4 regions of the Streptomyces sp. NPDC090994 genome follow, and region 3 is predicted to be linked to each of the others. Evidence: riboswitches for the same ligand, from Rfam matches in the RefSeq annotation. Region 3 holds a riboswitch; each other region holds the start of a gene.
The links. Region 3 has a riboswitch for cyclic di-AMP ahead of ACIQR3_RS29570 (C40 family peptidase). Riboswitches for the same ligand answer to the same signal wherever they lie in the genome.
Positions count from the first base shown of each region.

Region 1: another riboswitch for cyclic di-AMP. It lies ahead of ACIQR3_RS24025 (M23 family metallopeptidase); the one in region 3 lies ahead of ACIQR3_RS29570 (C40 family peptidase).
Region 2: another riboswitch for cyclic di-AMP. It lies ahead of ACIQR3_RS03820 (transglycosylase SLT domain-containing protein); the one in region 3 lies ahead of ACIQR3_RS29570 (C40 family peptidase).
Region 4: another riboswitch for cyclic di-AMP. It lies ahead of ACIQR3_RS15075 (M23 family metallopeptidase); the one in region 3 lies ahead of ACIQR3_RS29570 (C40 family peptidase).

Region 1 is NZ_JBIVWS010000012.1:112,267-114,460, forward strand. Features, by position in the region: gene ACIQR3_RS24020 (M16 family metallopeptidase) at 1-963, shown strand, start outside; cyclic di-AMP (ydaO/yuaA leader) riboswitch at 1,187-1,351, shown strand; gene ACIQR3_RS24025 (M23 family metallopeptidase) at 1,364-2,128, shown strand.
Region 2 is NZ_JBIVWS010000001.1:802,223-804,416, reverse strand. Features, by position in the region: gene ACIQR3_RS03825 (HAD family hydrolase) at 1-502, shown strand, start outside; gene ACIQR3_RS03820 (transglycosylase SLT domain-containing protein) at 532-1,050, opposite strand; cyclic di-AMP (ydaO/yuaA leader) riboswitch at 1,055-1,243, opposite strand; gene ACIQR3_RS03815 (polyprenyl synthetase family protein) at 2,112-2,194, shown strand, end outside.
Region 3 is NZ_JBIVWS010000019.1:50,670-52,863, reverse strand. Features, by position in the region: gene ACIQR3_RS29575 (ATP-binding protein) at 37-501, shown strand; gene ACIQR3_RS29570 (C40 family peptidase) at 841-1,314, opposite strand; cyclic di-AMP (ydaO/yuaA leader) riboswitch at 1,318-1,450, opposite strand; gene ACIQR3_RS29565 (urease subunit gamma) at 2,174-2,194, shown strand, end outside.
Region 4 is NZ_JBIVWS010000006.1:16,138-18,331, forward strand. Features, by position in the region: gene ACIQR3_RS15075 (M23 family metallopeptidase) at 1-838, opposite strand, end outside; cyclic di-AMP (ydaO/yuaA leader) riboswitch at 851-1,008, opposite strand; gene ACIQR3_RS15080 (PP2C family protein-serine/threonine phosphatase) at 1,244-2,194, opposite strand, start outside.

The DNA.
Region 1 (2,194 bases), on a different contig from region 3:
CTGGTGCGCAACCGCCTCGACGAGATCCCGCACGAGCTGGCCAACCCCTCGCGCCGGGCCGCCAAGGAGCTGTCCAAGGAACTGTTCCCGGCGGACTCCCGGATGTCCCGCCCGCGCCAGGGCACCGAGGAGACGGTCGCCGGCATCGACTCCGCGGCCGTACGCGCCTTCTACGAGAAGCACGTCCGCCCCGCCACGGCCACCGCCGTGGTCGTCGGCGACTTCACCGGCGTCGACCTCGGCGGGCTGCTCGACGACACCCTCGGCTCGTGGACGGGCTCGGCCGCCGAGCCGCGGCCCGTGCCCCCGGTGACCGCCGACGACACCGGCCGCGTCGTCATCGTGGACCGTCCCGGCTCCGTCCAGACCCAGCTGCTGATCGGCCGTACCGGCCCCGACCGGCACGACAGCGTCTGGCCCGCCCAGGTGCTCGGCACGTACTGCCTGGGCGGCACCCTCACCTCCCGCCTGGACCGCGTCCTGCGCGAGGAGAAGGGCTACACCTACGGTGTCCGGGCCTTCGGCCAGGTCCTGCGGTCCGCGCCCGACGGCACGGGTGCCGCGATGCTCGCCATCAGCGGCTCCGTCGACACTCCGAACACCGGTCCGGCCCTCGACGACCTGTGGAAGGTGCTGCGCACGCTCGCCGAGGGCGGGCTCACCGACGCCGAACGCGACGTCGCCGTGCAGAACCTGGTGGGCGTGGCGCCGCTGAAGTACGAGACCGCGGCGGCCGTCGCGAGCACGCTGGCCGACCAGGTCGAGCAGTACCTGCCCGACGACTACCAGGCGACGCTGTACCAGCGGCTCGCCGCGACCGGCACGGTCGAGGCCACCGCGGCGGTCGTCAACGCCTTCCCGGTGGACCGTCTGGTGACCGTCCTGGTGGGCGACGCGACGCAGATCAAGGAGCCCGTCGAGGCCCTCGGCATCGGCGAAGTCACCGTCGTACCGGCCGAGTAGACGGCGAGCAGACGGCGGAGCGGCGCCACGCGCGCGTGAAGGCCCCGGTGACCGGTGTGTCGCCGGGGCCGCCCTTTGCCCGAATTCGACGCATTGGGGCGAAGGTTGCCTGTCTGCCCTGTGGGATGAGCAACAAAAACCCTGTTGCGTTTGAGTCTTGAACGGGCGCCCGCTTAGCGTCTCCCAGGCTGTTCGTCAGGCAGTGCGCCGCACCCGCGGCACCGGACAGTCATCGCCGAGTCCCCGTACGGCGCGAGCCAGGGGAGCCGGGGACCCACCGCAGTCCCTGGGGTGAATCGGACGCCCGCGCGTACCGCGAGGGGGTCCGTAGGAGACCTTCCTGCTCCGAACCCGTCAGCTAACCCGGTAGGCGAGAGGGAAGGAAAGGACCAGCCTCTACATGGCGTTCACGCGCGCCACCGGGAAGCACCGCCGTCCCGGCCGGGTACACCGCACCACCGTCCGCGCGGCGGGTGTCGCGACCCTCACCACCACCGGCGTCCTCGGCACCCTCGCGGCCCCCGCGCTCGCCGCCGAGCCGTCCCCCGAGGACACCGGCCTCACCCCCGTCATCACCCTCGGCGACGCCGTGGCCGAGGAGGTCGAGGCCCAGGCCACCGCCCAGCGGCAGGCCGCCGAGGACGCCGCCGCCCGGGAGAAGGCCGAGCGGGCCGCCCGCGAGCGGGCCGCCGAGGCCGCCGAGCAGGCCCGCGAGGACAAGGAGCGGGCCGCCCGCGAGGCCGAGCGCAAGCGCCTGAACACCTACGTGGCCCCCATCAGCGGCTCGTACGTGTCCACCGCCTACCAGGCCAGCAGCGGCCTGTGGTCCTCCGGCACGCACACCGGCATCGACTTCCACGCCGCCTCCGGCACCACCGTCCACGCGGTCGGCGCCGGCACGGTCGTCGAGGCCGGCTGGGGCGGCGCGTACGGCTACCAGGTCGTGATCAAGATGCACGACGGGACGTACACCCAGTACGGCCACCTGTCGTCCATCGGCGTCTCCGTGGGCCAGGCGGTCACGCCGGGCCAGCAGATCGCCCTGTCCGGGGCGACCGGCAACGTCACCGGGCCGCACCTGCACTTCGAGGCCCGTACCGGCGCGGAGTACGGCTCGGACATCGACCCCGTGGCCTACCTCCGCTCCCACGGCGTCACCGTCTGACACCCCGCGACACCGAAAGCCCCGGCTCCCCGAGCCGGGGCTTTCTGCGTTGCGGGTGACCAAAAA
Region 2 (2,194 bases), on a different contig from region 3:
GGCCGAGGTGGGCGAGGTGTACGCCGCCGTCGACCAGGACGGGGTGGACGGGCTCACGCTGATCGAGCCCGGGTACTTGATGCCGCACCCCACGCTGCCCGCGGTGCGGGTCGGCCGGCGGGACGACCTGTGGACGGAGCCCATCAGCAAGGTGCTGCTGCGCCACCCCCGGCTGTCCGACGACGAGCTGGCGGCGACGGCCCGCGCGGTGGTCGGGTCGCTGGCGACGGTCACCATGTCGGGGCCGGGGACGGTCGAGCTCCAGCCGTGCGGTGTCACCAAGGCGACCGGTCTGGAGCTGGCGGCGGAGCGCCTGGGGCTGAGCCCGGAGCGGACGGTCGCCTTCGGGGACATGCCCAACGACATCCCGATGTTCCTGTGGGCGGCCCACGGCGTCGCCATGGCCGGCGCCCACCCGGAACTGCGGGCGGTGGCCGACGAGGTCACCCTGTCGAACGAGGACGACGGCGTGGCCGTCGTCCTCGAACGACTGTTCAGCTGAGGCGTGCTCGGGGCCTCGGCGGGTCGGGCTCAGTAGGCGCTGTAGACGTTGTCCATGGAGCCGTACCGGTCGGCCGCGTAGTTGCAGGCGGCGGTGATGTTGGCGACCGGGTCGTACATGTCCCAGGAGGTGCCTTCGACGTGGTAGGCGTCGAAGGTCGGCTTGATCACCTGGAGCAGGCCCTTGGACGGGGTGCCGTTGATGGCGTTGATGTCCCAGTTGTTGATCGCGAACTGGTTGCCGGACGACTCCCGCATGATGTTGCGGTAGATGCCGTTGTACGAGCCCGGGATGCCCTTCTCGGCCATGATGTCGAGCGACTGGCGGATCCAGCCGTCGAGGTTGTTGCTGTAGCCGTTGGCCGCGGTCAGGGCGGCCGTGGTGGTCGCCGTGGCCGAGTCGGCGGCGGGGGTGGCGGCCGGGGCGGCGGACGCGCTGGCGGCGCCGGCGACCGGCAGTGCCAGCACGGCGGCGCCGGCACCGGCGAGGGCGAGCTTGCGGACGAGACGGCTGGCGCCGGTGGCGTGCCGGAGACCCTTTGCGGGCATGGTGCGGTCCTCTCCATACGCCTGCGAGGTGAGCTGTCGGGTTCGGGCGGGGAGGTGCCCGGCCGTGCCCTGTCGGGCCCGGCTTCACCCCGAGCCGCTCCGGTCCTCCGGTGACGTCGGGTGACGTCCGGTGGCCGGCGCGGCGACTTACCTGGGTCCCCCGCTCCTGCCGTGAATGAGTCGGATGCGTGTGCGTCGGGCGGTGGCAGGATTCGGCGTCCGCTCGACAGGCCGGGAACGTATGCGACAGCACATGTCCGGAACAAGTGCCGGAATCACCTAACGTGCCTGTTGACCTTGGTCTGAGGCATTTGGGGTACTTGATCCTTTGCGAGTGGCAAGGGTCAACTGGCGTACGGGGCAAAGGGATGGGGGGTGCGCGGGCGGCGATGTGTGATCGGGTGGCGGCGTGAGTCAACTCACGGGCGGCTGCGAGTGGGGCAAATCGGGCAATCATGCCACTTGGGTTTTATTGGGGCTGGAGCAGAGGTCTGGAGCAGAGGTCTGGAGCGAAGGTCTGGGGCGGAGGTCTGGGGCGGAGGTCTGGAGCAGAGGTCTGGAGCGAAGGTCTGGGGCGGGAGTCTGGAACGGGGGTCTGTAGGCCGAATGGGTGACGTTCCCGGGTCGCGCGACGTTGGGAGGAGTGGTGGGATCTTCGATGGATTCCCGGTGGATCCTCGCTGGATCCTTGATGGAGCCCTGGTGGACCGGTGGTGGGGCCCGGCGGGGCCCGGCGGGGCCCGGCGGGGCGCGGCGGGGCGCGGCGGGGCGCGGCGGCTCGGGGGCGCCCTCAGGGAGCCTCCCGGGGGCCGGCGGGTCTCCGGGAGGCCCCAGAAGAACTCGCGGCGTCGGCGTGCCCCGGCCGCCCCGCCGAGTCGCCGTATGTCCGCTGATATCACCTGATCAAAAACATACAGTTCATGATCTGATACCGACCGGCCTGTAACGGTGGGCGCTATCGGTGATCGAAACGTGACCGGATACGCTGACTTGAGTGATGGCAGCGACCTATCGACCAGCCGTGTAACCGCGAGTAGACACCAGCAGACAGGAGACCCCTCGTGACCGTCGTCGGGCCGTTCGGGCTGAGCGTGCGGGACCAGGCTCTGGAAGCCGATGTCCAGGCCGGAATGGCGGCAGTCGA
Region 3 (2,194 bases):
GGGGCTGCGGTCCCGTCGGAAAGGGACGACGTCGCCATGGCAGACCACCTGGAAGCATCCGTCACTCTGCCGAGCGATCCCGCCTCGGTGTCCGCCGCCCGGACCTACGTCGTCGGCACGCTCGCGGAGTGGGGACTGTCCGCCGGCACGGAAGTGTCCGACACCATCCGGCTCATCGTCTCGGAGCTGGCGACCAACGTCGTGCAGCACACCCTGGGACAGTCACCCACCTTCACGGTGGACCTGGCGCTCGACCGTGACGAGCGCCTGCGCATCGGTGTCACCGACAGCCACCCGCGCTTCCCCAAGCGCCTGCCCGCGGCCGTCCAGCAGGACAACGGCCGCGGCATGGTCATCATCCGCTGCCTCGCCGCCGAATGCGGCGGGCGCCTGAGAGTCCGCCCCACCCGGGAGGGCGGCAAGACCGTCTCCGTCGAACTCCCCTGGACGCCCCCGGCCGAGCCGCTCCCGACGACGGTACGGCGCGATCGGCGGCGGTGACGCGGTCGGCGGCGGCGAGGGACGGGCGCGGCAGGCGTCACCGCGGCGGGTCCCGTCGCGCCCGGTCCGGGAAGGGGCGCCGGTCATGCCGTACGGACCGCCCGCCGGGCCCGCGCCACGCCTGGAGCTCCCGTGCGCCCCGTATGCACCTATACGCCCAGTACGCGCCCGTACGGCACCCGTACACCCAGTACGCGCCCGTACGGCACCCCTGCCGCCCCGTACGGGCCCGCGCGGCCCCTACGGCCCTCCCGGGGTCCGTACGCCCGGTACGGCCCCATCCGCACCCGAGGGAGCGCGCCCCCCCGGCAGGGTCGGCGGCGCGCCCCCTCGGGGGGATCACTTCACCCGGCCGTACCAGACACTCTTCGTCCAGATCTTCTGCAGCCGCACCACGTCACCGGTCTTCGGGGCGTGCCAGATCTTGCCCTTCCCGGCGTAGATGCCCACGTGGTAGACGCTGCGACCGGAATGGAAGAACACCAGGTCGCCGGCCTTGCGGCTGGAGGCGGAGACATGGCGGGTCCGGTTGTACTGCTGGGCCGCCGTGCGGGGCAGTTTCTTGCCGGCCTTCTTGAACGAGTACAGCGTCAGCCCTGAGCAGTCGAAGCGGGACGGCCCGGTGGCCCCGTACCGGTACGGGGCGCCCTTCTTGGAGGCCGCGATCTTCAGCGCCTTGGTCGCATGGGTCGCCGCGGCGGCCTCGGAGGCGATGCCGGGAACCACGATCGAGCCGCCCACGGCGGCGATGGTGAGGGCCGAGGCCGTACCGGCCCGGGCCATGAGCGACGGGACACGATTGAGCGCAGTCATGCGCAACCCTTCGTCAGCCGCCTGTGAAGGATGACCTGTCGGATTCGGGCTGGCGAAGTTGCCCGGCCGCGCGAGTGCGGCTTCACCCCAAGGGCTGCTCGGCTCCGGTCATGGCGTGACCGGGCCGGCGACCCGTCGTGCTCGGGTCCTCCACTCCTGCCGATCCACTCCTGTCGACCGGTCATCCGGGCGGCGGCAGGACTCGGCGTCCGCCCGGATCGCCCCGCCGCTGCGGCGGGGTCTTGTCGTCAGTCAGGGATCTTGACGCACCGAAGTGGGAAAATCCCAACGGAACGTGGACTTTGTGTTGTTACTCACCACTCATCCGTTCGGGTGGACGGTGCGCCGTCCGGGCCACCATCGCCGGGGCCGGTGACCTCCCCACCAGCGGCGGAGTCGCCATTTCGCCGATGAGCCAGGCGCGTTGCGCAAGCCGTACGGTTCCGGAAACGGACGTGAATCTACGCCGATAGGCGGTACGCCGTTCGGCCCGTTCCGGCTCCGATCGGCCCCCTGCGGTACGGAACCCGGAGCGGGCGCCGGCAACCGGCACCGGCGCCCGCGCGTCCGCTCGGACCCTCCCCGCGTCCGCGCGAGCCGTCGGTGCGTCCGCGCGAGCCGTCGGCGCCTCCGTCCCCGCCTCCGTCCCCGCTGTTCACGTGTTCGTCCCCGCGTCCGTTCACGCGCGGGCAAAGGGACGTCCAAGAAGTTGCTTCGGGCAACGGGAAATGATCTTGGGTGGGTTAACGTGAGCGAAACCCGGTGCAACTAGCCTGCCGCTCCGGCCACCTGGGACGTCGCCCCGTGGCCGCGGCGACCGGACCCGGCACGGTCCGGAGCGAGGACTGTGAGGTGGGACGTGCGACTGACCCCGCATGAG
Region 4 (2,194 bases), on a different contig from region 3:
GGGTGAGGATCGTGCGGTAGCCGTAGGAGCCGGCCCAGCCCGCCTCGGTGATGGTCCCGGTGTGCACGGCCTTGATGAGCGTGCCGGTGGGGGCGGCGAAGTCGAGGCCGGTGTGGTAGCCGGAGGACCAGTAGGCGCCGGCCTGCCCGAAGGTGGAGGTGATGGTGTACGAGGAGGTCGGCAGCGCGTACTGCTCGGCCAGCTTGGCGAGCCGTGCGGCCTCGGCCTTCTGCGCGGCCTCCGCCGCTGCCTTCTTCTTGGCGGCGGCGGCCTTGGCCTCGGCCTTCTTCTCGGCCTCGGCGGCGGCCGCGGCGGCCTTCTTCTCGGCGGCGGCGGCAGCCTCTTCGGCGGCCTTGGTCTCGACCTGGTTCTGCTGCTGCTCGGCCTGCGCCATGATCCGGGCCCGGAGCGACTCACCGGCGGTGGCGGTGGTCTCCCCGGTGTCGTCGGAGGCGACGGCGGCGATGCTGCTGAGCGGGGTGGCCGACCCCTGGTCCGCCGTGTCCCCGGCGGAGTCGTCGTCCGAGATGATCGAGCCCACGGACGGCAGGTCGGGCATGGAGATCGACACCGGCGGCTTGCCGGTCTGCGCGCTGGCCATGCCGCCGGCGCCCACGGCCGCTATGACACCGACGCCGAGGACGGTGGAGCTGCGGGCCAGTCCGCCGCGCTGCTTGGCGACCCGGTGCTTGCCGCGCACGGGGCGGACGGTGTCGGCGGTGGGGTTCCACTCTTCGAAGGGGCCCTCGTCGGGGCGGAAGGCGCCGTAGCCGAAGGTTGCGGGGTCGTGCTGGTTGGGCACGAACGGGGCCTCGGGGGCAGGCCGGTTGGACGCCACGTGGGCGTGCTCCTTTCCTTCCGTCTCCGCCTACCGGGTTAGCTGACGGGTTCGGAGCGGGAAGGTCTCCTACGCGCGTATACAGGCCGTGTTTCCACGGTCGGATACGCCCGATTCACCCCAAGGTGGTGGTTCCCCGGTTCCCTTACGGGATTCGGCGCGTGCGCACGGAGCCGCCTTCTGTGACGGCTGGGACGACCGCGCTGCGTTATCGAACGTTAATAGAAGCGGGGCGCTGTTTCCAAGCTGTTCTCCTTGATCATTAAGCTTTCCGGCCGGGATCAAGGCCGCACGACCGGCGAAAACGGGGCGAGTTGACCCCGTCTCAGTACACCCGCACCGCGGTCGCCGCCGCCCCGCGAAACTGACCGTGCATCAATTGTTATGCGGAGGGCTCCCACGCCATCACCCTTCGTGACCACAGGCGCCGCCGGACTCGTCGGGGCCGCCCGGATCGGGCCGCCGTACGGCGAGCAGCGCCATGTCGTCCGCCATCCCGCCCCCGGAGTGCCGGCGCACGTCCTCGGCGAGCGTGTCCAGCAGCTCCCCGGGATGCCGGAAGCGCCGGCCGCTGAGCCGCGCCACCGGATCGTAGAACTCGCCCCGGGCGTCCCGGGCCTCGGTCACCCCGTCGGTGTAGAGCAGCAGCGTGGCCCCGGCGGGGAAGGCGGTCTCCTCCGCGCGGTCCGGCCACACGCCCAGTTCCCCCATGCCGAGCGGCAGCGCCGCGTCCCGGGTGTTCAGGGCGCGCAGGCTGCCGTCGGCGTGGCACAGCAGGGGTGGCGGATGCCCGCGGTTGACGACGCGGGCCACCCCGTCGCCGTGCGGGAGTTCAACGAGGACGGCGGTGGTGAACCCCTCGAAGGCGTCCAGGCCCTCGCGCCGGGTGCCCTCGCGGGCCAGTGCCCGCTCCAGCCGCTGCGCCACCGCCTCCAGCGTCGACTCCTGCTCGGCGGCCTCCCGGAACGCCCCGATCACGACGGCGACGGCGGCCACCGCGCCCATCCCCTTGCCCCGCACGTCCCCGACGATCATCCGCACCCCGCGCGGGCTGTCCTGCACCGCGTACAGGTCGCCGCCGATGAAGGCGTCCGCCTGCGCGGCCTCGTAGCAGGCGGCGATCTCGAAGCCGCCGAGCCGTTCGGCGGGCTCGGGCAGCACCGCGCGCTGGGCCGCCTCGGCGATCTCGCGGGCGGTGGCGAGCCGCTCGTCGTTGCGGCGGACCAGGGCGTTGACGAAGACGGCGAGGACCGCGACCACCGCGATGGTGACCAGCTCGGTGATGGAGTCGACCTGGTGGGCGACGCCGAGGCCGATCTGGAGGGCTATGACGACGGCGACGGTGACCGCCCCGGT